One region of the Ancylobacter sp. IITR112 genome, then DNA from elsewhere that is predicted to be linked to it. Evidence: riboswitches for the same ligand, from Rfam matches in the RefSeq annotation. Region 1 holds a riboswitch; each other region holds the start of a gene.
What was found. A riboswitch is a leader RNA that binds a small molecule or an ion and turns the genes downstream of it on or off. The one in region 1 is predicted to bind cobalamin.
Positions count from the first base shown of each region.

Region 2: linked by a shared signal. The riboswitch ahead of AAC979_RS17200 (energy-coupling factor ABC transporter permease) and the one ahead of metE (5-methyltetrahydropteroyltriglutamate--homocysteine S-methyltransferase) in region 1 are both predicted to bind cobalamin.
Region 3: linked by a shared signal. The riboswitch ahead of AAC979_RS09505 (ABC transporter substrate-binding protein) and the one ahead of metE (5-methyltetrahydropteroyltriglutamate--homocysteine S-methyltransferase) in region 1 are both predicted to bind cobalamin.
Region 4: linked by a shared signal. The riboswitch ahead of cobW (cobalamin biosynthesis protein CobW) and the one ahead of metE (5-methyltetrahydropteroyltriglutamate--homocysteine S-methyltransferase) in region 1 are both predicted to bind cobalamin.

Region 1 is NZ_JBGCUS010000001.1:169,487-174,532, reverse strand. Features, by position in the region: gene AAC979_RS00770 (acyl-CoA thioesterase) at 1-300, opposite strand, end outside; gene metE (5-methyltetrahydropteroyltriglutamate--homocysteine S-methyltransferase) at 297-2,660, opposite strand; cobalamin riboswitch at 2,772-2,985, opposite strand; tRNA gene AAC979_RS00760 (tRNA-Arg) at 3,638-3,714, opposite strand; gene AAC979_RS00755 (glycosyl hydrolase) at 3,898-5,046, opposite strand, start outside.
Region 2 is NZ_JBGCUS010000001.1:3,614,391-3,619,436, reverse strand. Features, by position in the region: gene AAC979_RS17215 (hypothetical protein) at 1-332, opposite strand, end outside; gene AAC979_RS17210 (hypothetical protein) at 672-1,151, shown strand; gene AAC979_RS17205 (Crp/Fnr family transcriptional regulator) at 1,346-2,047, shown strand; cobalamin riboswitch at 2,077-2,308, shown strand; gene AAC979_RS17200 (energy-coupling factor ABC transporter permease) at 2,343-3,020, shown strand; gene AAC979_RS17195 (hypothetical protein) at 3,201-3,380, opposite strand; gene AAC979_RS17190 (TonB-dependent receptor) at 3,842-5,046, shown strand, end outside.
Region 3 is NZ_JBGCUS010000001.1:1,953,904-1,958,949, reverse strand. Features, by position in the region: gene AAC979_RS09515 (STAS domain-containing protein) at 1-42, opposite strand, end outside; gene AAC979_RS09510 (uracil-xanthine permease family protein) at 209-1,915, opposite strand; cobalamin riboswitch at 2,228-2,451, shown strand; gene AAC979_RS09505 (ABC transporter substrate-binding protein) at 2,558-3,604, shown strand; gene AAC979_RS09500 (FecCD family ABC transporter permease) at 3,601-4,638, shown strand; gene AAC979_RS09495 (ABC transporter ATP-binding protein) at 4,635-5,046, shown strand, end outside.
Region 4 is NZ_JBGCUS010000001.1:2,517,470-2,522,515, forward strand. Features, by position in the region: gene cobN (cobaltochelatase subunit CobN) at 1-685, opposite strand, end outside; gene cobW (cobalamin biosynthesis protein CobW) at 810-1,877, opposite strand; cobalamin riboswitch at 1,987-2,193, opposite strand; gene cobU (bifunctional adenosylcobinamide kinase/adenosylcobinamide-phosphate guanylyltransferase) at 2,351-2,866, shown strand; gene cobO (cob(I)yrinic acid a,c-diamide adenosyltransferase) at 2,863-3,483, shown strand; gene AAC979_RS12090 (NINE protein) at 3,607-3,831, shown strand; gene AAC979_RS12095 (cobyric acid synthase) at 4,016-5,046, shown strand, end outside.

The DNA of each region.
Region 1 (5,046 bases):
GCCGGCGAGCGGTGCTTCGGCCACCATATCGACCTCGACACCGAGCGAACGGCGGCCGACGCGGATGACCCGTCCGGTCAGTTCGACGATGTCGCCAAGCTGTGCGGGTGCCGCGAAGTCGATCCGCTCGCAGGACGCCGTGACGAAGTCGGCTCGTGCGTACCGGGCCGCCGCGATGAAGGCGACCCGGTCCATGAGAGCGAGGCCGGCACCCCCGAAGAGGGTGCCGTGATGGTTGGTGGCGCCCGGGAAGACGATGTCGATGAGACGCGTCACTTCCGGGCTGTATGCCCCGCTCATTCGGCCGCCTGGGCGAGATCGCTGCGCAGGCGATGCGCCGCTGCCACCATGTTGATGAGCGCCGGGCGCACCTCGTCCCATTTGCGGGTCTTGAGCCCGCAATCGGGATTGACCCATATCTGCTCGGCGGCAAGGCGCTCCCTCGCCTTCACCAGCAGTTCGACCATCTCCTCGACCGGCGGCACGCGCGGCGAGTGGATGTCGTAGACCCCCGGCCCGATCTCATTGGGGTAGCGATAGTCGACGAAGGCGTCGAGCAGTTCCATCTTCGAGCGTGAGGTCTCGATGGAGATCACATCGGCATCCATGGCTGCGATGGAGGCGATGATGTCGTTGAACTCCGAATAGCACATATGGGTGTGGATCTGCGTCTCGTCCCGCACGCCGGAGGCACAGAGGCGGAAGCTCTCCACCGCCCAGTCGAGATAGGCGTCCCACTCGGCGCGGCGCAGCGGCAGGCCCTCGCGGATCGCCGCCTCGTCGATCTGGATCATCGCCGCGCCGGCGGCTTCCAGGTCGACCACCTCGTCGCGTATGGCGAGCGCGATCTGTCGGCAGGCCAAGCTTCGGGGCACATCATCGCGGACGAAAGACCAGTTGAGGATCGTCACCGGGCCGGTCAGCATGCCCTTCAACGGCCGATCGGTGCACCCTTGCGCAAAGCGCCACCAGTCGACCGTCATCGGCGCGGGCCGCGAGACATCGCCGAACAGGATCGGCGGGCGGACATAGCGCGAGCCATAGCTCTGTACCCAGCCATGCCGGGTGAAGGCGAAGCCGGAAAGCTGCTCGCCGAAATACTGCACCATGTCGTTGCGCTCGAACTCGCCATGCACGAGCACATCGAGCCCGATCTCCTCCTGCCAGCGAATGGTGCGGGCGGTCTCCTCCTTCAGAAACGCCTCGTAGGCGATGTCCGTCAGTTCACCCTTGCCGTGGGCGGCACGTGCCTTGCGCACTTCCGGCGTCTGCGGGAAGGAGCCGATGGTGGTGGTCGGGTAGAGCGGCAGACCAAGGCGCGCACGCTGCTGTTCGGCGCGGTGGGCGAACGGGCTGGCGCGGCGCGTATCCGCCGGCGTGATAGCCGACAGGCGCGCGGCGACGGCGGCATCGTGCACCTTGGCGGATGTTGCGCGGGCCTCGGCGGCCCTGGCCGAGGCGGCGAGCTTGCCGAGCACCACCTCGCGCCCGCCGGCGAGCGCGGTGCCGAGCGTGACGAGTTCGTCCATCTTCTGCACGGCGAAGGCGAGCCAGCTCTTCACATCGGGATCGAGGCCGGTTTCCTGTTCGAGGTCGATCGGCACATGCAGCAGCGAGCAGGACGGGGCGATCTCGACATGATCGGTGCCGCGCTTGCGCACGAAGGGTTCAAGCGTGTCGAGCAGCTTCGGAAGATTGGCGCGCCAGACATTGCGCCCGTCAATGACACCGAGCGACAGCACGAGGCCCGCGCGCGCCCTGTCCGCCACCTCGCGCAGTTGCCCGGCGCCGCGCACCAGATCGAGATGCAGCCCGGCGACCGGCAGGGAAAGCGCTGTGTCGAGATTGTCGCCGAGCCGGCCGAAATAGGGGGTCAGCATGATCTTCAGCCGGGGCAGCGCATGGGCAAAGAAGCCATAGGCCTCGCGCAGCGCGGCGCGGGCGGCGTCATCAAGATCTGTGACGAGGCAGGGCTCGTCGATCTGCACCCAGTCCGCTCCCGAGGCGGAGAGCCGGCGCAGCACCTCGACATAGACCGGCAGCAATTCGCCAAGCAGGCTGAGCGGTTCAAGCCCGTCTTCCTTCGCCTTGCCGAGCGTGAGGAAGCTGACGGGCCCCAGCAGCACCGGCCGTGTCTCATAGCCCAGCGCCTTGGCTTCGCGATACTCGTCGACCGGCTTGGCGGAGGTGAGCGAGAAGCGCTGCCCGCGAGAAAATTCCGGCACCATGTAGTGATAGTTGGTGTCGAACCATTTGGTCATCTCCAGCGCCGGAACGCCGTGACTCTGCTGGTCCGCGTGACCATGCGCGCACGCTGCCTCCCCGCTCTGGCTGCCGCGCGCCATGGCGAAATAGGTGTCGAGCGGCACCGGACCGCCGGTCCAGCCATAGGCGGGCGGGATCGCTCCCACCATCACCGCCGTGTCGAGCACATGGTCGTAGAGCGAGAAATCGTTGGAGGGGATGTTGGTGACGCCCAGCGCCTTCTGCCGCGCCCAATTGGCGGCGCGCAGGCGCGCGGCGGCCTCCAGCAGTGCCGGCGCGTCGCTCTTGCCGGACCAGTATGATTCAAGGGCGGCCTTGAGTTCGCGGCGCGGACCGATGCGCGGCGTACCGAGGGTGGAAACCGGCACCGTGCCGGCGGAATAAGGGAAGTTCATTCGGCTAACCCCAATCAGGATTGGGGGCAAAGGCCGAGCGGACGCGACGACGCAACCACCGGCGCAACACACCGGCGGACGCGCGAACGCACCACCGGACACCCCGCCCAGGGACGATTATGTTGTCAGGGCAGGTCTCCTGGCTCGCGGGTCACCGCCTCTCGCCCGGCCTTCCCGGAACTTGCGCTCCAGTGACACGGAATGGACGACAGGCTCGCCGCTTACAGTTGCGGGGGCAGCGCCGGCATTGTCCCGAGAGACTCACCGGCTTCCCTCTTAGCTGCGACGCACGCGGCGCCGCAGAACCTTGACGGCAGGACAATGACCCGGGCCTTCGGGATTGTCAAATAAGATATAAAGACATCTTTATGTCGACATAACGTCGGTCAACTGATCCTCTCCATGTCTGCTATCGCTCAACCGCCTTAGTTTCGTTCCTGGCGCTGACACGGACGCACTCGCTGACGGTAAAAAGTGCCGAACTAGCGTGCTTCGCTGATATCCGCTTCTGGGGACGGCCCGTCACCACGGCAATGACCGACATGGCGGCGCAAAGCGGACGATTCCATCTCTTAAACCGCCTGTCTGCCCTCCATCCCAAGACCGACAAGCAGGCACCTTATCCTGCGCGTCAAAGCGGCAATTCGCGCGACTGGCCTGCTGCCGGTTTCGTGGACACCGAGAGTGGGTGTTTCATGAAGCCGGCAGCAGGCCAGGTGGCGCAACTCGATCGATGTGGAGAACAGCGCAGCCATCCGGGCTCCGGTGCCCTAGGTCAACGCAATAATCCTGACGTCGCAGTGAGGGGCGAACTGGTCAACCTTAGTTCCGTAGTGGGTTGTCCGCCGCAAACACGCCGAGATGCGACTGGGCGCGAAGCAGTGTCCGCCCATCCAAAACCGGCGTAACTTCAAAAATTAAGCCGGTCGACAGCACCCGGCAGATTCTAAAATCTCAGCGTTTTCAATGAGATGGAATGGCGCGCCCGAAAGGATTCGAACCTCTGACCCCCAGATTCGTAGTCTGGTGCTCTATCCAGCTGAGCTACGGGCGCCCGGCTTTCCGCCCTGCGGCGGGGAAGCCTGTTCGCGGCGGGCGGACCAGAGTGGTTGGCCAACCGCGAGGGCCCGTCTGCTACCCCGTTTGCGCGCGCATTGCAAGCGGCAGCGACGCGCAAGCGCGCTATCCACAGGCGGGCGCGCCGTTCGCGTCCGCCTCCGCACACCCGCGAGTGGCGCTAGCGCACCGCGAACGGCATATTGGCGGTGGCGCCGGCGCCCTTGCCGTCGCGCAATTCGACGAAGATGCGGTAATGCCCCGGCCGGAGGCCGGCGACGCGCGCGCCGGTCGGTCCGCTCTGGCGCACCGCCTCGGGGAAAAGCGGCGGCACCGCTTCGCGATCGCCGCCAATGCCGCGTTCCTCGCTCTCGGCCATCACGAACCAGCGCACCTCCATCAGGTCGCCATCGGGCTCGACAGCGTCGAGCGTGAACGCGCCCTCCTCATTCGCCGGCCACGCGGCAAAAGGCGCGCTCGGCTCTCCCGCCACCCGCAGCGCGGCGATGCGCGGGGCCTGGTTGCCGCCTGGCGGCTGCCCGCCCCAGGCCTGCGCCATGGCTTCCGCCGCCTCCAGCCACACGCCATCGGGCAGCAGCAGGCTGTGCCAGCTCGGCGTCACCTCCTGCTTCTGGCCCCAGAGGAAGAGGATGGCGCCAGCTTCCTGCGTCTCCAGCGCGGCGAGATAGCGCCGAAGCTGGATCGCTTTCTGGGTCGAACTCGGCTCGAAGGGCGCCCCCCAGGGCGCGTGCGCCGCCTGCCACTGGCCAAGCGCGCCGAGCTCGGTGATGATGATCGGCCCGTCCCAGCCCTGCTTGCGCGCCCGCTCGGTCACGGAATAGAGGGCGTCGCCATAGGAGTTGAGACCCAGAACCTGGATGCTGGGCGCCGCCCGGCGCAGCTTTTCCACCTTGTCGCTGCCGGTCTCGGCCAGCACGGCAAGCGGGGGATGGGCGGGATCGAGGCGAGCGACCATGGCCGCGACCTCCTCGATCACAGGCCAGACTGGCGAATCATCGGCGAGGTCGACCTCCACCTCATTACCGACGCCCCACATCAGCAAAGCGGGATGGCCGCGATATTTGGTCACCACGGCCTCCAGCTCGGCGAGCTGGCGGGCGCGGAAGGCGGCGTCGTTGTAGTCGGCGCCCTGGCGCGGCTGGCCGACCCACAGGCCAACGATCACCTTGAGGCCGAGCGTGCCGGCCGCATCGAGCAGCGGGCCGGGGTCCTCGCCATAGCTGCGCACCGTGGTGGCGCCCAGTCCGGGCAGCAGCGCCAGCGGCCCGTCGCCGGCGACGCCGCGGACATGAAAGGGCTGGCCATCGAC
Region 2 (5,046 bases), 3.4 Mb from region 1:
AGGCCGCGGCGTTCAGCCCCGGGCATCTTCGTCCGCGCGGGCACACGCACCGGCGTGGGAGTCAGCGTAGGCGCACGCCGCCGCTTGCCGCCCGGCCCGGCCTTCTCCTCATCTTCCCCCATCAGCATGATGGCGAAACCCATCTGCACACTGCCGAAGGTGATGCCGACGGCGAAGGTGAGGATGACAAGGGCGATGACGCCGGAAGCGGACTGGCCGACCAGCGTGCCGAGCCGCCCGACATCGAGCAGCACCAGCGTGCCGACGAACAGCGCGCCGAGGCCGACGCCGATCAGTGCGTGACGAAGCAGAAACCGCACGAGATGGGGCATGGGTGATCGCCTTTCCGCCGCGTCGCGGCCGCGTGGCGAGGGCGGCGCCCCGGCCGCGCACGGGCCAGCAGTATAGAGCGCCCGTCCTCAGGTGAAAACATCCATAAAGCCGATGCCGGCACGGTGTCTGCGCCGTGCGGCGCGCGCTGCCGGCGGCGGACCGCGAACGCGGCCGGCGACCTTGCCGCTGCGCTCGCCATCGCGTCTGGCGCGGCCGGCAGGCGGCAGGCGGCAGGCGGCAGGCGGCAGGCGGCAGGCGGCGGTAGGCTGGGACATCCTGTCCACTGTCGGGCGCCGTGCCGCCCGGTACAGTGATGCGGGCTCAGGAACTCCGTCTGCATGGCACGGCCTTTCTCCCGCTTCCACCGTTCGATCGCCGGCAGGGCCGCACCTTACTCGGCCATCCGTGCCCGGGGGCTGTGGCTGCGTCTTCTCTGTGCCCTGCTGCTGGTACTGGCGCTTTCGGTGCCGCGCCCGCCAGTGGTCGCCGCCGCCGAGGCGGGAATCGACCTGTCCCAGTACACCCTGCCCGACGGGACGCTTCCCGACCTCTGCCTCAGCCCAACGGATGCGGACGGCGCGTCGCACGCACCCGCGCATCATCCCGGATGCGATGCTTGCCGCCTGCAGGGCGCCCCGGCGGTGCCCGGCCCGGCGGCGGAGCTCTTCGCCCGCGCCGAATACCGTAGGGTGATGCAGTCTCCGGTGCCGGAGGATTCCGAGGCTGGTCCGGTCCCGCTCTACCGCATCTCGTCACGGGCGCCGCCCGCACTCCGCCCCGCCCTCTTCGCGGCAGGCGGGCGCCTGCCTTGGCTGTGACGCTGCCGGAGCGGCCCGCCTGAGGGCGTCCGGCGCTTGCCGGATCATGCCCCATGTTTCTTACTTCCTCGCTCGCATCCCCGCCCTTTCCGGTGTGCGGGGCGGTTCCGCTCCCGGCGGCCGTCCGGGTCGCGCCGCCCGGCCGCCCGCGCCGCGCTTTCCCGCCGCTCAGAGTGGCGCCGGGAGTGACGGCGGTGCTGCCTGACACGGGGCCCGGCGCGGCGCCGCTCGCCCGTGTGCTGTTGGGCTGTGTGGCCCTTACCCGCCATCTCGATGCCGAGCGCCGGCAGATTCTCGATATTGTCGGGCCGGGCGGGCTGCTCGACCTCGCCGTGCTCGCCCGGCTGGGCGCCGCGGCGGTGGCGCTGACGCCGACGCAGCTTGAGCCGGTGGACTTGGCTCCCGAGGCCCGCCACGCCCTGATGGCGGCCAATCAGGAGATGCTGCTGCTGCGGGCGCTCGGCCACGTCGCCCGGCTCGGCCGGCAGAGCGCGGGCGAGCGTGTGGCGGGCGCGCTGCTCGATCTCTCGGCCCAGTTCGCCGAGGCGGGCGCGACGGTGGCCGGCGCTGGCTTTCCGCTGCATCTGAGCCGCGCGGATCTCGCCGACTGGCTCGGCCTGACGCTGGAGACGGTGAGCCGCTGCATGAGCCGCCTGCGCGAAGAGGGGCTGATCGCCTTCGGCCGGGAGGGTCGGCTGATGCTGACGGATGCCGACGGCCTCGCGCGTATCGCGGCGGGTGAGCGCAAGGTCGAGGCGCTGTATGCCGCCAAGGGTGCGAAGGGTGCGAAGGGCGCGAGAAGCGCCAACGGTGCGAAGCGTGCGAAGGATATGAAGCTGGCCCGCGCCGTGTCGTCCTCGCCGCCGGCCGCGGGCGGAGCCGCTTGCGCGCCGTGAATGCAGGCTGTTCTATGCGCCTGTCGATGCACCCATCGATTCTGCATGGTGTCCGTGCGGCGACGCCGCATGGATGAAACGGGAACGGGGAAGGACGTGGAGCCGCGAGGTTCCGCGCCGAAGCCCCGACCGCCCCCGCGACTGTGAGCGGCGAGCGGCCTTCCATCGAGCCACTGGAACGCGCCTTCGGGCGGTCCGGGAAGGCGGAAGGCATGCCGTGACCCGCGAGTCAGGAGACCGGCCATGCGGATGAACCCCATGCGCGCCGTCGGGTGAGACGGCACAGGAGACCATCATGCATATCGAACCCGGCCTTGTGGCCGAAGGAAAGATCTGGCTCAGCTATGTCACGGCGGCCGGCGCGGGCGCCTATACGCTGAAGCTCGCCGCCGACGCGGTGGCCGAGCGCGGCGTCGTCTCGCTGGCGCTGCGCAGCCTCGCCACGACGGCGCTCGTCTTCGGTTTCTTCGAGATTCTGCCGCACCATCCGGTCGGCGTGTCGGAGGTGCATCTCATCCTCGGCTCGACGCTGTTCCTCATTTTCGGCGTCGCGCCGGCGGCGATCGGGCTGGCGGCGGGGCTCGCCATTCAGGGTCTGTTCTTCGCGCCCTTCGACCTGCCGCAATACGGCATGAACGTCACCACGCTGCTGGTCCCACTGTTCGCACTGGCCTCACTGTCCACCCGACTGATCTCACCGAACACGCCCTATGTGGAGCTGAAGTACCGGCAGGCGCTGGCGCTTTCCACCGCCTATCAGGCCGGAATCGTGGCCTGGGTGGCGTTCTGGGCCTTCTACGGCCACGGTTTCACTGTCGAAAACGCCTCGTCGATCCTCTCCTTCGGCGCGGCCTATATGCTTGTTATCATTGTCGAACCTCTGGTCGACCTTGCGGTGCTGGCCGCCGCCAAGGCGCTGAGCGGCTTGCGCGGCACGCCGCTGTTCGAGCGGCGCCTCTACGATGTGGCGTGAGCCGTGCCGGGCGCGCCGCGTCCGGTAGCGCCGAACGGCTGGATATCATCCGCGACCTCAACGGGCCTGACGCGCGGACCCTTGGACAAAATGTCCAAGGGTCTGTCGTAGGTTAGCTCTGTCAGAGCGTCCGGCGGCCTGCCATGATTCCCTAGGGGAATCGGTGAGATGGCTGGCACTTCACGACGCTTTGGGCTCGGCGTTGGCGCGATGGCGCTGGCGCTTGCCTATGTGCTTGTCGCGCAGATGGCGCTCTCCGGTGTTTTCGCCGGGCGCATATGGGCCAATCCGGCCGCCGCCGCGACCCTTGCCCTCTGCGTCGATGCCTCCGCACCGATCGGTCACGAAAACACGGGCCATCACCCGCCCCACTGTCCATTCTGCACAGCGCCGGATCGTTTCATAATACCCGAAGCGCCGGCGGATGCGGCGCCTGCCCATCTCGCTGTCGTGTCCCACTGGGCACCGGCAACCGTCTGCCCGTCGCTCGCCGCGCTCTTTCGTTGCGCCCATCCTCCGCGCGGACCACCTGGCGCACCCTTCCTCGTCTGATGCAGCCGCGCGGCCTCCCCGGGGCACGCCGATCTTCCCATGTGGCCGCCCGCCGCCGCGCCGATATGCGCGCCGGGCCGCAGACCGATGGAAATGCCATGCCTTCCTTTGCTCTCCTGCTCCGCACCGCTCGGGGCCGCCTTTCCTGCAGGCCGCGCTTATGCCGCTCGACGGCACTTGCCCTGCTGTGGTTACCCGGCGTCCTTGCCGACGCCAGCGCTCAAACCGGCCGGCCGGATGCCAGCGTTGTTGAACAACTGCCCACGGTCATGGTCGTTCGGCCCGCCGGCACGGCCGACTCGGAGGCGCCGCCGGACCTCACCTATGACGGCTTCGTCCCCGCCGACACCGGCACCATTTCGACCTTCCAAGCCAGCAACGCGACACTGTGGACCACCGATTCCGGTTCGCTGATCGACCGCGTGCCGGGGGGCGCATCCTGGGGCGCGGGCGGGGTGTCGAGCCTGCCGGCGGTCAACGGCATGAGCGCCGACCAGGTTCAGGTATCCATTGACGGCATGCTGTTCGGCCCGGCCTGCCCGAACATGATGAATCCGCCAATGTCCTATGTGAACCCGGCCATGATCTCCCAGGTGGCGGTCTATTCCGGCACCGCGCCCGTGAGCCTCGGCGGTGACTATACGGGTGCGCGCATCGACGTGACCGTCGCGCCTCCGGCCTTCACCGACAGCGAGGAAATTGTCTTCTCCGGCAGCGTGTCCGGCTATTACCGCAGCAACGGCAATGTCGTCGGGGTTGATGTTAAGCTCAATGCGGCCAATGAGGTTGGCAGCGTCAATTACACTGGCGGCTGGGTGCAGGCGGACGATTACACATCTGGCAACGGCACGACAATCAAGTCGACAATGTACGAAACTCAGAATCATGCCCTGAGTCTGTCGCGCAAGCTTGACGATGGCCTGGTAACCTTACAGGTCGGCGGCCAGTTCATTCCGTACCAAGGCTATGTCAACCAGTATATGGACATGGTCGACAATAAGAGCTTCTTCGTCAACGGCGCGCTCGAGAAGCAGTTCGACTGGGGTCAACTGGAGGCGAACGCCTTCTATAACCATGTGCGCCACACTATGGGGTTCATCGCGCCGGACAAGACCGGCGACATGCCGATGGACACGAAGAGCACCGACATGGGCTACCGTGTCGCCGGCACGCTGGAGCCGACCGCGATCGACATCGTGCGGGTTGGCAACGAGCTCTATTACAATCAGCTCGATGACTGGTGGCCGCCGGTCGAGGGCTCAATGATGATGGGGCCGGACACGTTCTGGAACATCAATGACGGCCAGCGCCTGCGTGTCGGGGTGTTCGCCGAGTGGGAGCGAGTCCTGTCCCAGAACTGGACCGCCATTCTTGGCGCGCGCAGCGATGTCGTCTGGATGAACACGGGCGATGTACAGGGCTATAATGAGATGATGTATGGCGCCAACGCGGCCGCCTTCAATGCGCTGGACCA
Region 3 (5,046 bases), 1.8 Mb from region 1:
GACGAGGATGGCGCCCTCGACGATGCGGTCGATATGTATCAAGGCTCGGCTCCCGAATGCAGCTTGGCGGCGAAGACGCGGCGTTTGTCCTGGCGGGGCGACCGGGGTCGTGCTGCCGGGCGCCGATCCGCCCTTCACCCGAGACGTACCGGCAAAGTCAAACCCTTGCAAGCAACGGCCCGGCGGCGCAGGGCCGCGCGGGGCGGGCTCAGTGCTCGAAGCGCAGGGTGAGCTTCTGGCGGGCGCCATCGGTGCCGAGCACCAGCTTGTCGGCGCGCTTGCTCAGCATGTAACCGACGAAGCGGGCCACCGCATGGGCGTCGCCCAGCAGGTCTTCCGGCGAGGGGCGGTGGTCGGGAATGGTGATGGGCTCGCCGTCATAAAGCAGGGCCACATCGAAATTCTCCTCGTCGAAATGTGCCCGGACCTCCAGCTTGCCGGGGGCGACCCCGGTGTCGAGCAGCATTTCCACACCTTCCGCCACGACGGGGATCGCGAGGGCGATGACATCGCGGCGCGCGCCCCACAAATCGCCCTGATGCTCCAGGAACTCGGTGGCGACGGTGAAGGAGTTCTCGTCCGCCGTCACCTCGCGCGAGGCTTCCTGACGGATGCCGATGCGGAACACCAGGTTCAGCACGATGGCGACGGCGGTGGCGATGGAAAGCGGCGATTCGACGATGGGCTGCGCCCATTCCGGGGTGAGGGTGACGAGGCCGGGAAGGATGGCCACGGCGAGGCCGGTGAGGATGGCGAGGCCCACGGTGAAGATGCGCCGGTCGCTCAGCCGGCGCGACAGGATCAGTTCCATGCCCGCCACGGTGAGGAAGGCGGCGGCATAGATGAGAATGGCGCCGATGACCGGGGAGGGGATGATGGTCAGCACGCCGATGAGGCGGGGCGAGAAGGCGGAAAGGATGATGAGGATGCCGGAGACGGCGCCGACCCGCCACGCCGTCGTGCCGGTGGCGAAGGCGACGCCGACGGCGGCCGAGGAGGAGGCGCTGGCGAAGCCGCCGGTCACCGCCGTGCCGATATCGCCGATGCAGTTCGCCTGAATGGCGCGGCCGGCCTGATCGAGATCGGCGCGGCGCCAGTCGGCATCGTCCATGCGCTGCATGGACACGACGGTGCCGACCATGTCCACCGCCGAGAGCACGCCGGTGATGACCGCCGCCGGAATGAGCGCCCAGGAAAAGAAGCTGAGGCCCGGCAGGCCGAGATGCGGCAGGTCGATATAGGGCAGGGTGGCGAAGCTGGCATTGGGCTCCGGCGCCACGCCTAGATAGGCCGCCAGCCCCCAGCCCACCGCCGCGCCGATCGCCACGGCGAACAGGCGCAGCATGCCGCGCGAGAAGATGGCGAGGCCGATGATGATGACCAGCGTCACCGAGCTGACAATGGCATAGCGCATGTCGAGATCCGGTGTGATCTCGCCTGAAATGCCGAAGACGCGCCGCAGCGCCGGATCAGCCAGCGCCACGCCGAGCATGGTCACGGCGACGCCGCACACCTCCGGCGGAAACACCGCCCGGAGCGCGCCCATGAAGCGGGAGAGCGTCAGTTGCGACACGGCGGCGACGAGGCTCATGCCGGCATAAAGCGCCGGCCCGCCGGCGGCAAGCGACTGCACCGCCAGCGGCATGTGCGCCATGTTCGGAATCTGCACCAGCAGCATGCCCGCGCCGTAACGCGGCAGGCATTCCAGTAGCGTCGCGATGCCCATGAAGATGATGCAACTGGTGATGAAGAGCTGGGTGTCGTCGAAGGACAGCCCGGCCTCCGCCGCCGCGACAAGCGGGTAGACGATGAACAGCAGGGCCAGCGTCGCATGCTGGACCCCGAGAATGAGCACGGTGCCGGCCGGCGGCTTCTCCTGGGACGAATAGATGATGTTCGTCGGCTTGCGCGGCATGGGCGGGCCCCTGGGGGAGAGGACGGAGGCGCCATCGCCGCGCCCGTCTGGAACTGGAAGGGAGGCTCCCCTCCGTCGCTGCCGGCGACGGGGGAATCTGCACGATCGACTATGATGTTTCGCTCGGAGCCCGGCAAGATCGCCACTCGGCCAAGTTTCGGCCGGCCCGGTCGCCCCTGCGCCACCACGTGGGCGACCTGCGAGAGGCGGGGAGCGACCGCCTCACTCTTGTGCGGCTAAACGATACAATGTATCATTCAAGGCGAAAGGCTGGTGCCGGTCGGCGCTCTTGACGGGGCAGCCCCAGCCGTTACGGTCGCCGCCGATCACGGTTCTTCGGGCGCCCTGCCCGAAGCTAAGAGGGAATTCGGTGAGGCGCCCCGCGCCGAAGCCGAGGCTGCCCCCGCAACTGTAAGCGGCGAGCCCTCTGCCCATCGTCCACTGGCGTCACCGGCCTCGGCCGCGCGCCGGGAAGGCCGGGCGGAGCCAGCGTCGACCCGCGAGCCAGGAGACCTGCCCTGATCGCACACAATCTTTCGGGCGGGGTGCTCCGAAGGTTGCCGGCCGCGCGGGAGTGCGATTCGCTCCCACCCGGGTGGTTTCCTTTACGCTTCCCGTCTTCCTGTTCAGGAAGCGGTGACAATGCTCAACACGACCTCTCATCTTCTCCGTCGCTCGGCTCAAGGCCTCGCCGTGGCGCTTGGCCTGCTCGCGAGCGCGGGCCTGACCGAGGCCCTCGCCGGCACGACCTATCCGCTCACCCTTGAGAATTGCGGTTCCAAGGTGGTGATCGACCACGCGCCCAAGCGGGTGGTGAGCATCGGCCAGGCGCAGACGGAAATCCTCTATGCGCTCGGCCTCGGCGACCGGGTGGTCGCCAGCGCGCTGTGGTTCGGCCCCGTGGCCAAGCCTTACGAGACGGTGAACGCCGGGGTGAAGCGGCTCGCCGACAATGACCCGAGCTTCGAGGCGGTGGTCGGGCAGGAGCCGGACCTCGTCGTCGCCATGTATGAGTGGCACATCGGGCCCAATGGCATCGTCGGCAAGCGCGAGCGCTTCGACGCGGTGAAGGTGCCGGTCTATGTCTCGCCCACCGACTGCGTCGGCAAGGATAATAGCGGCGCCGGCGACGGGGTGCGTACCCAGATGTATTCGACCGAACTTCTCTACCGGAACATCCTTGAATATGGCGCCATCTTCGACGTGTCGGACCGCGCCGAGGCGCTGGTCGCCCGCCTGAAGGCGCGCGAGGCGGAAGCCGCCCGCACCGTCGCGACACTGAACGGCAAGGACGTGTCGATGGCGCTGTGGTTCTCCAGCAAGGAGATCAAGGGCGACGCCTTCCTCGCCGGCAAGAACGGCGTGCCGGCCTATGTGATGGAACAGCTCGGCATCCGCAACATCATCACCACGCAGGAGGAATGGCCGCTGGTGGGGTGGGAGACCATCGCCGCCAACGATCCCGACGTGCTGGTTCTGGTGAAGATGGACCGCCGCCGCTTTCCCGCCGACGACATCGACGCCAAGCTCGCCTTCCTCAAGACCGATCCGGTGGCCAGCCAGCTCTCCGCCGTGAAGAACGGGCGCATCGTCATCGTCGATGTCGCCGCCACGCGGCCGGGCATGGACACGGTGGACGGGCTGGAGGCCATCGCCACGGCGGTGCAGGGCTTCGGTCTGGTCCATTGAGCCACATCGCCATCGGGCCGAACTGGCCGGCGCGGCTTGCCCTCGCCGGCCTTTCCCTCGCCGCGCTGGTCGTCGCCATCGCGCTGGCAGTGACGGTGGGCGAGATGCCGATCCCGCTCGGCGTCGCCTTCCGCGCGCTCGGCAACGGGCTGTTCGGTCTTGGTTATCCCGTCAGCGCCATCCAGCAGGGGGTGATCTTCGAGTACCGGCTGAGCCGGGCGCTGATGGCGGCCTTGTGCGGTGGCGCGTTGGCGCTTTCCGGCGCCATCCTGCAGGCGCTGCTGCGCAACCCGCTGGCGGAGCCGTATATTCTCGGCGTTTCCGCCGGCGCCTCGACGGGCGCGGTGGCGGTGATGATCCTCGGCTTTGGCGGGGCGACGCTGGGGCTTTCCGGCGGGGCATTTCTCGGCTCGGTGGCGGCGCTGGTGCTGGTCGGCCTGCTCGCCGCCGGGGCGGGCGGGGCCAGCGACCGGGTGATTCTCGCCGGAGTCGCCGGCTCGCAATTGTTCAACGCGGCCACCGCCACCATCGTCACCACCATGGCGAGCGCTGAACAGGCGCGCGGCGTGATGTTCTGGCTGCTGGGCAATTTCGGCGGCGTGCGCTGGCCCGACCTCGCGGTGGCGGCACCAGTGGCGCTGCTCGGCTTCCTTGTGTGCATGGTCCACGCCAAGGCGCTGGATGCCTTCGCCTTCGGCGCCGATGCGGCGGCCTCGCTCGGCATCCATGTGACGCGGGTGCGGCTGGTGCTGCTGGCGACCACCGCGCTGCTCACCGCCACCATGGTGGCGATCGTCGGCACGGTCGGCTTTGTCGGGCTGGTCATTCCGCATGCCGCGCGCTTCCTCGTCGGCCCCGGCCATGCCCGGCTGCTGCCGGCCTGCCTCGTCATCGGCGCGGTGTTCATGATCCTCGCCGATGTGCTCTCGCGCATCTTGGTGCCGCAGCAGATCCTGCCGATTGGCATCGTCACCGCGCTGGTGGGCGCGCCGGCCTTCGCCCTTATCCTCTATCGCGCGCGGCGGCCGGCATGACGCTCGCTACCCATGATGTGCGCTGGGGTGCCGGCGGCAAGCTCATTGTCGACGGCGTGACGCTGGAGGTCGAGCCCAACCGGGTGCTCGGTCTCATCGGCCCCAATGGCTCGGGCAAGTCGAGCCTGCTGCGCCTGCTTTGCCGGCTGCGAAACGTGGCGAGCGGCGTGGTGACGCTGGACGGGCACGACATCGCCGGTGTCGCCCGCCGTGATCTCGCCCGGCGCCTCGCCTTTGTCGAGCAGCAGGCCACGACCGAGATCGCGCTCACCGTCTGCGACGTGGTGCGGCTGGGGCGAACGCCACACCGCGCCGCCTTCGCCTCCTGGAGCCGCGAGGACGAGACGGCGGTGGATGCGGCGCTGGAGCGGGTCGGGCTGATGGAGCGGCATGACCAATACTGGCACA
Region 4 (5,046 bases), 2.3 Mb from region 1:
GGTCGAGCCCCCGCGCCGCAAGCGCCGCGCAGAGAGCGTCGACCGGCGCGGTGTCGCCCGCCAGCGCCATGGAACGGTAGAAGATGACGGGGATGGTGGGGGCAGAAGGCCCCTCGGGGGAAGCCCCCTCCCACGCATAAAACCCCGCCAGCGGCAGGTTCTGCGCAGGGGGCGGCGGGGCCATCGTCCGCCCCGCATGGGCGGCAAGAACCCGCAGCAGCGCGGCCATGTTTCCCGGCCCGCCAGCGCGGAAATAGCCGAGCAGTGTGCCCAGCTCCGCCGCGTTCAGGGTGGAGGCGTCGGCGAGGCGCGGGTCGTCGCGGTCCTCGCCCGGCAGCACCGCGAGCGCAAAGCCGCGTGCCCGCGCCTCGGCGGCCAGCCGGTCGACGCCGTAGCGCCACCAGTCGAGCCCGCCGAGCAGCCGCACCACCACGATGCGGGCGCGGCTCCCCACCTTGTCGATCCACAGATCAACCGACATCGGGTGGCGCAGATCGCGCAGATTGGCGAGGCGCAGGCTCGGCAGATTGTCCCCCCGCTCCTGCGCCTGCGCCATGGCGGCGGCGAGCGCGCCGAGGTCGCTGTCGGCGAAGGAGACCACCACCATCTCGCCCGGCGTCTGGCCGAGATCGACCGGCTCGACGAGATCGTCGAGGCTGGAAGAACTGGTGGCGAGAATGTGCATGGGGAGGCGGGTCTCCTGAAATCGTCATCCCGGCCGACGCGCAGCGCCAGGCCGGGATCGGTTGCCGTTCAGTCCGGCCGGCGATCCCGGATCGGCCTCACGGCCGTCCGGGATGACGGAAGCGTCACGCCGCCACGCTCTCCCCGGCGAGGATCGCCTCCACCTTGGCGCGGTCCAGCCCCTTCAGCCCGATGGCGACGAGGCGCCCGGTGCGCTCCGCTTCGCCCCACGGCCGGTCGAAATGATGCGCCACGCGCGGGCCCACCGCCTGCACCAGCAGCCGCATCTTCTTTCCGGCGACGGGCAGGAACCCCTTCACCCGCAGCACGTCGGCCTCTTCCGCCGCGCGCGCCACCCGCGCCGCGAATTCGGCCGGGTCGGCGATCTCGGGCACCGCGACGACGAAGCTGTCGAAATCGTCATGGTCGTGGTCGAGCTCGTCATCGTGATGCGTCTTGCGGTTCTCGATGTCGTTCTCGGTGCCGACGCCGAGACCCATCAGGATGGCCGGGTCGATCCGCCCCTCGGTCACGCTCACCACCCGCACGCCCCTGGGCAGTTCGGCGTCGAGCGCGGCGCGGGCCTTGGCCTGCCCTTCGGAATCGATCAGGTCGGCCTTGGTGAGGATGACGAGATCGGCGCAGGCGATCTGGTCGTCGAACACTTCCTCGATCGGGTCGTCATGGTCGAGGCTGTCATCGGCGGCGCGCTGGGCGGCGAGCGCGTCATGATCGTGCGCGACGCGGCCGGAGGCTAGCGCCTCGCCATCCACCACCGCCACCACGCCGTCGACCGTCACCCGGCTCTTGATCGCCGGCCAGTGGAAGGCCTGCACCAGCGGCTTGGGCAGAGCGAGACCGGAGGTCTCGATCAGGATGTGGTCGACCTTCGGCTCGCGCGCGAGAATGGCGTCGAGCGCCGGCACGAAATCATCCGCCACGGTGCAGCAGATGCAGCCATTGGCGAGTTCGACGATGTTCTCTTCCGGGCAGGTCTCGATGCCGCAGCCCTTCAGGATCTCGCCGTCGATACCGACATCGCCGAATTCGTTGACGATCACCGCCAGCCTCTTGCCGCGCGCATGCTCCAGCACATGGCGGATCAGCGTCGTTTTCCCCGAGCCGAGAAAACCGGTGACGATGGTGCAGGGCACGCGGTCGAGCGCGGCGGGGCGGGAATCGGGGGCGGACATCAGCATCTCCACGGGCAACGGATTCGCGGGATGCGTCGGTCGCGGGGGAATCCCCGCGCGAAGCCGCGCCGTGGCGCGTCTCTGCCTGTCTGCCGGGCACCCCGCCGGCACGCACGACCGGACCGCCGGCAGGTCTCCTGGCTCGCGGGTCGCCGCCTCGTCGCCGCCTTCCCGGAGACATTCTCCAGTGGCTTCCGGCTGAGGCTCGCCGCTTACAGTTGCGGGGGCAGCCGCGGAATGGGGGCCCGAGAGCCCCGCACCGCATTCCCTCTTCGTCCCTCCCTCGCGGGAGAAAACCGTCGGTCGCGGCCACTAAAGGAGGCTTGGCCGGCAAAGTCAAACCGCACGCCCCGGCCCCGGCGGTTGCCCGCCCCCGCGCCGCCGCTATAGTCCGCCGCTCGCCCGCCGCCGCCTCTCGGAGCCCCATTGGGAACCATGACGATGCCGCCCCGCTTTGCCCCGGTCTGCCCGCCATGGCGCTGACGCTCGTTCTCGGCGGCGCGCGTTCGGGCAAGAGCGCCTATGCCGAAGGCCTCGTCACCGCCCTGCCCCCGCCCTGGTGCTACCTCGCCACCGCGCGGGCCTGGGACGACGAAATGCGTGAGCGCATCGGCGAGCACCGCGCCCGCCGCGCGGCAGGCTGGGAGACGCGGGACGCCCCGCACGACCTCGCCGCCGCGCTCAGGGCGCTGCCGCCCGGCCGGCCGGTGCTGGTGGATTGCCTCACGCTCTGGCTGTCCAACCGCCTGCTGGCGGAGGCCGATCTTGCCACCGAATGCGCCGCTCTGGTCGAGGCGCTCGTCGCCCATGACGGGCCGGTGGTCGCGGTCTCCAACGAGGTCGGCCTCTCCATCGTCCCGGATAATGCGCTGGCCCGCCGGTTCCGCGACGCGCAGGGACGGCTCAACCAGATGGTCGCCGCCCGCGCCGCGCGCGTGGTCTTCACCGTCGCCGGCCTGCCGCTCTACGTGAAAGGAAGCGCCGAATGAGCGATATTTCCCCCGAGGACGCCGCCCGCCACCGCGCCAAGATGGAGAAGCGCAAGGCGGTGCAGGACGCGGAAGTGGCGGAAAAGACCGTCGAAAAGGGCCTTCTGCTGGTCCACACCGGCCCCGGCAAGGGCAAGTCCACCGCCGCCTTCGGCCTCGCTCTGCGCACGCTCGGCCAACCGGACGGGGCCAGGGTCGGCGTCGTCCAGTTCATCAAGGGCGCGTGGGACTCGGCCGAGCGCACGGCGCTGGAAAGCTTCGGCGCGCGGGTGGAATGGCATTCCATGGGCGAGGGCTTCACCTGGGAGACGCAGGACCTCGCCCGCGACATCGCTTCCGCCCGCCGCGCCTGGGACAAGGCGCGGGAGATGATGGACGACCCCGCCTTCGGGCTGGTCATTCTGGACGAACTCAACATCGCCCTGCGCTACGATTATCTCCCGCTCACCGAGGTGGTGGCGGCGCTCAGCGCCCGCCGCGAGGGGCTGCACGTCGTCGTCACCGGCCGCAATGCCAAGGCGGAGCTGATCGAGGCCGCCGACCTCGTCACCGAGATGGGGCTCGTGAAGCACCATTTCAAAGCCGGGGTGAAGGCGCAGAAGGGCATCGAGTTCTGATGCGCGGCCGGTCGAAATCGGCACGCGGGCCGTGGCGGCGATCTCGCAATTGCGCAGCGTCATTCCTATGTGAGAGAGGACGCCGGCTGTTGCGGCGTGGTTCTTTCATGGAGAAACGCTTCGATGCGTTCCACCCCCATCGCCTATCTGTTCTGGTGCTTCGGCCTGATCGGCGTGTGCGGCATCCAGCGCTTCTATACCGGCCGCTACTGGACCGGCGCCCTGTGGCTATTGACGGTCGGCCTGCTCGGCATCGGGCAGATCATCGACCTGTTCCTCATCCCCGGCATGGTGCGGGAAGCCAATCTGGAACGCCGCGTCGACTATCTCGAAGCACGGCGCGGCTGATCTCCCGCCGCGATGAACCGTCCTGTGCGGGCCTTTCTGCCCTCTCCCCGTCGGGGAGAGGTGGCGCGCGCAGCGGGTCGGTGAGGGGGCTCCCGGCTCACCGGCTGAAGGACCCCTCACCCCATCCCTCTCCCCGATGGGGAGAGGGGGCATGAGCCCTCCCCTTCATAAGCCCCTCGCCCTCATGTTCCAGGGCACCGGCTCGGATGTCGGCAAGTCGCTGATCGTCGCCGGCCTCGCCCGCGCCTTCACCCGGCGCGGGCTCATCGTGCGCCCGTTCAAGCCGCAGAACATGTCGAACAATGCCGCCGTCACGCCCGATGGCGGCGAAATCGGCCGCGCGCAGGCGCTGCAGGCCCGCGCCGCCGGCGTCGCCCCTTCCGTCCACATGAACCCGGTGCTGCTGAAACCGCAGAGCGAGATCGGCGCGCAGGTCATCGTGCAGGGTCGCGCGCGGGGCACGGCGAAAGCGGCGGATTATCAGAAGCTCAAGCCCGCGCTCATGTCCGCTGTACTGGACAGCTATGAGCGGCTGCGAGCCGAGGCCGACCTCGTGCTGGTTGAAGGCGCCGGCTCGGCGTCGGAGATCAATCTGCGCGCCAACGACATCGCCAATATGGGGTTTGCCCGCGCCGCTGACGTGCCCGTGGTGCTGATCGGCGACATCGACCGCGGCGGCGTCATCGCCAGCCTCGTCGGCACGCGCGCCGTGCTGCCGGAGGATGACGCGGCGATGATCCGCGGCTTTCTCGTCAACCGCTTTCGCGGCGACCCCGCCCTGTTCGCCGCCGGCATGGAGGCGATCGCGTCCCGCACCGGCTGGGAAGCGCTCGGCCTCATCCCGTTCTTCCCGGACGCCCGCCGCCTGCCGGCGGAGGACGCGCTGGCGCTCGACGCCGCCACGTTGCCCAAGCCGGGGGCGCGGGTGAAGATCGCCGTGCCGCTGCTGCCGCGCATCGCCAATTTTGACGATCTCGACCCGCTGGAGGCCGAACCGGGCGTGGAGGTGATCCGCGTGCGCCCCGGCACGCCGCTGCCCGCCGATGCCGCACTCGTCCTGCTGCCCGGCTCGAAATCCACCATGGCCGACCTCGCCGATTTCCGCCGCGAGGGCTGGGACATCGACCTTCTCGCCCATGTGCGGCGCGGCGGGCGGGTGCTCGGCCTGTGCGGCGGCTACCAGATGCTGGGGCGCTTGCTCGCCGACCCCGACGG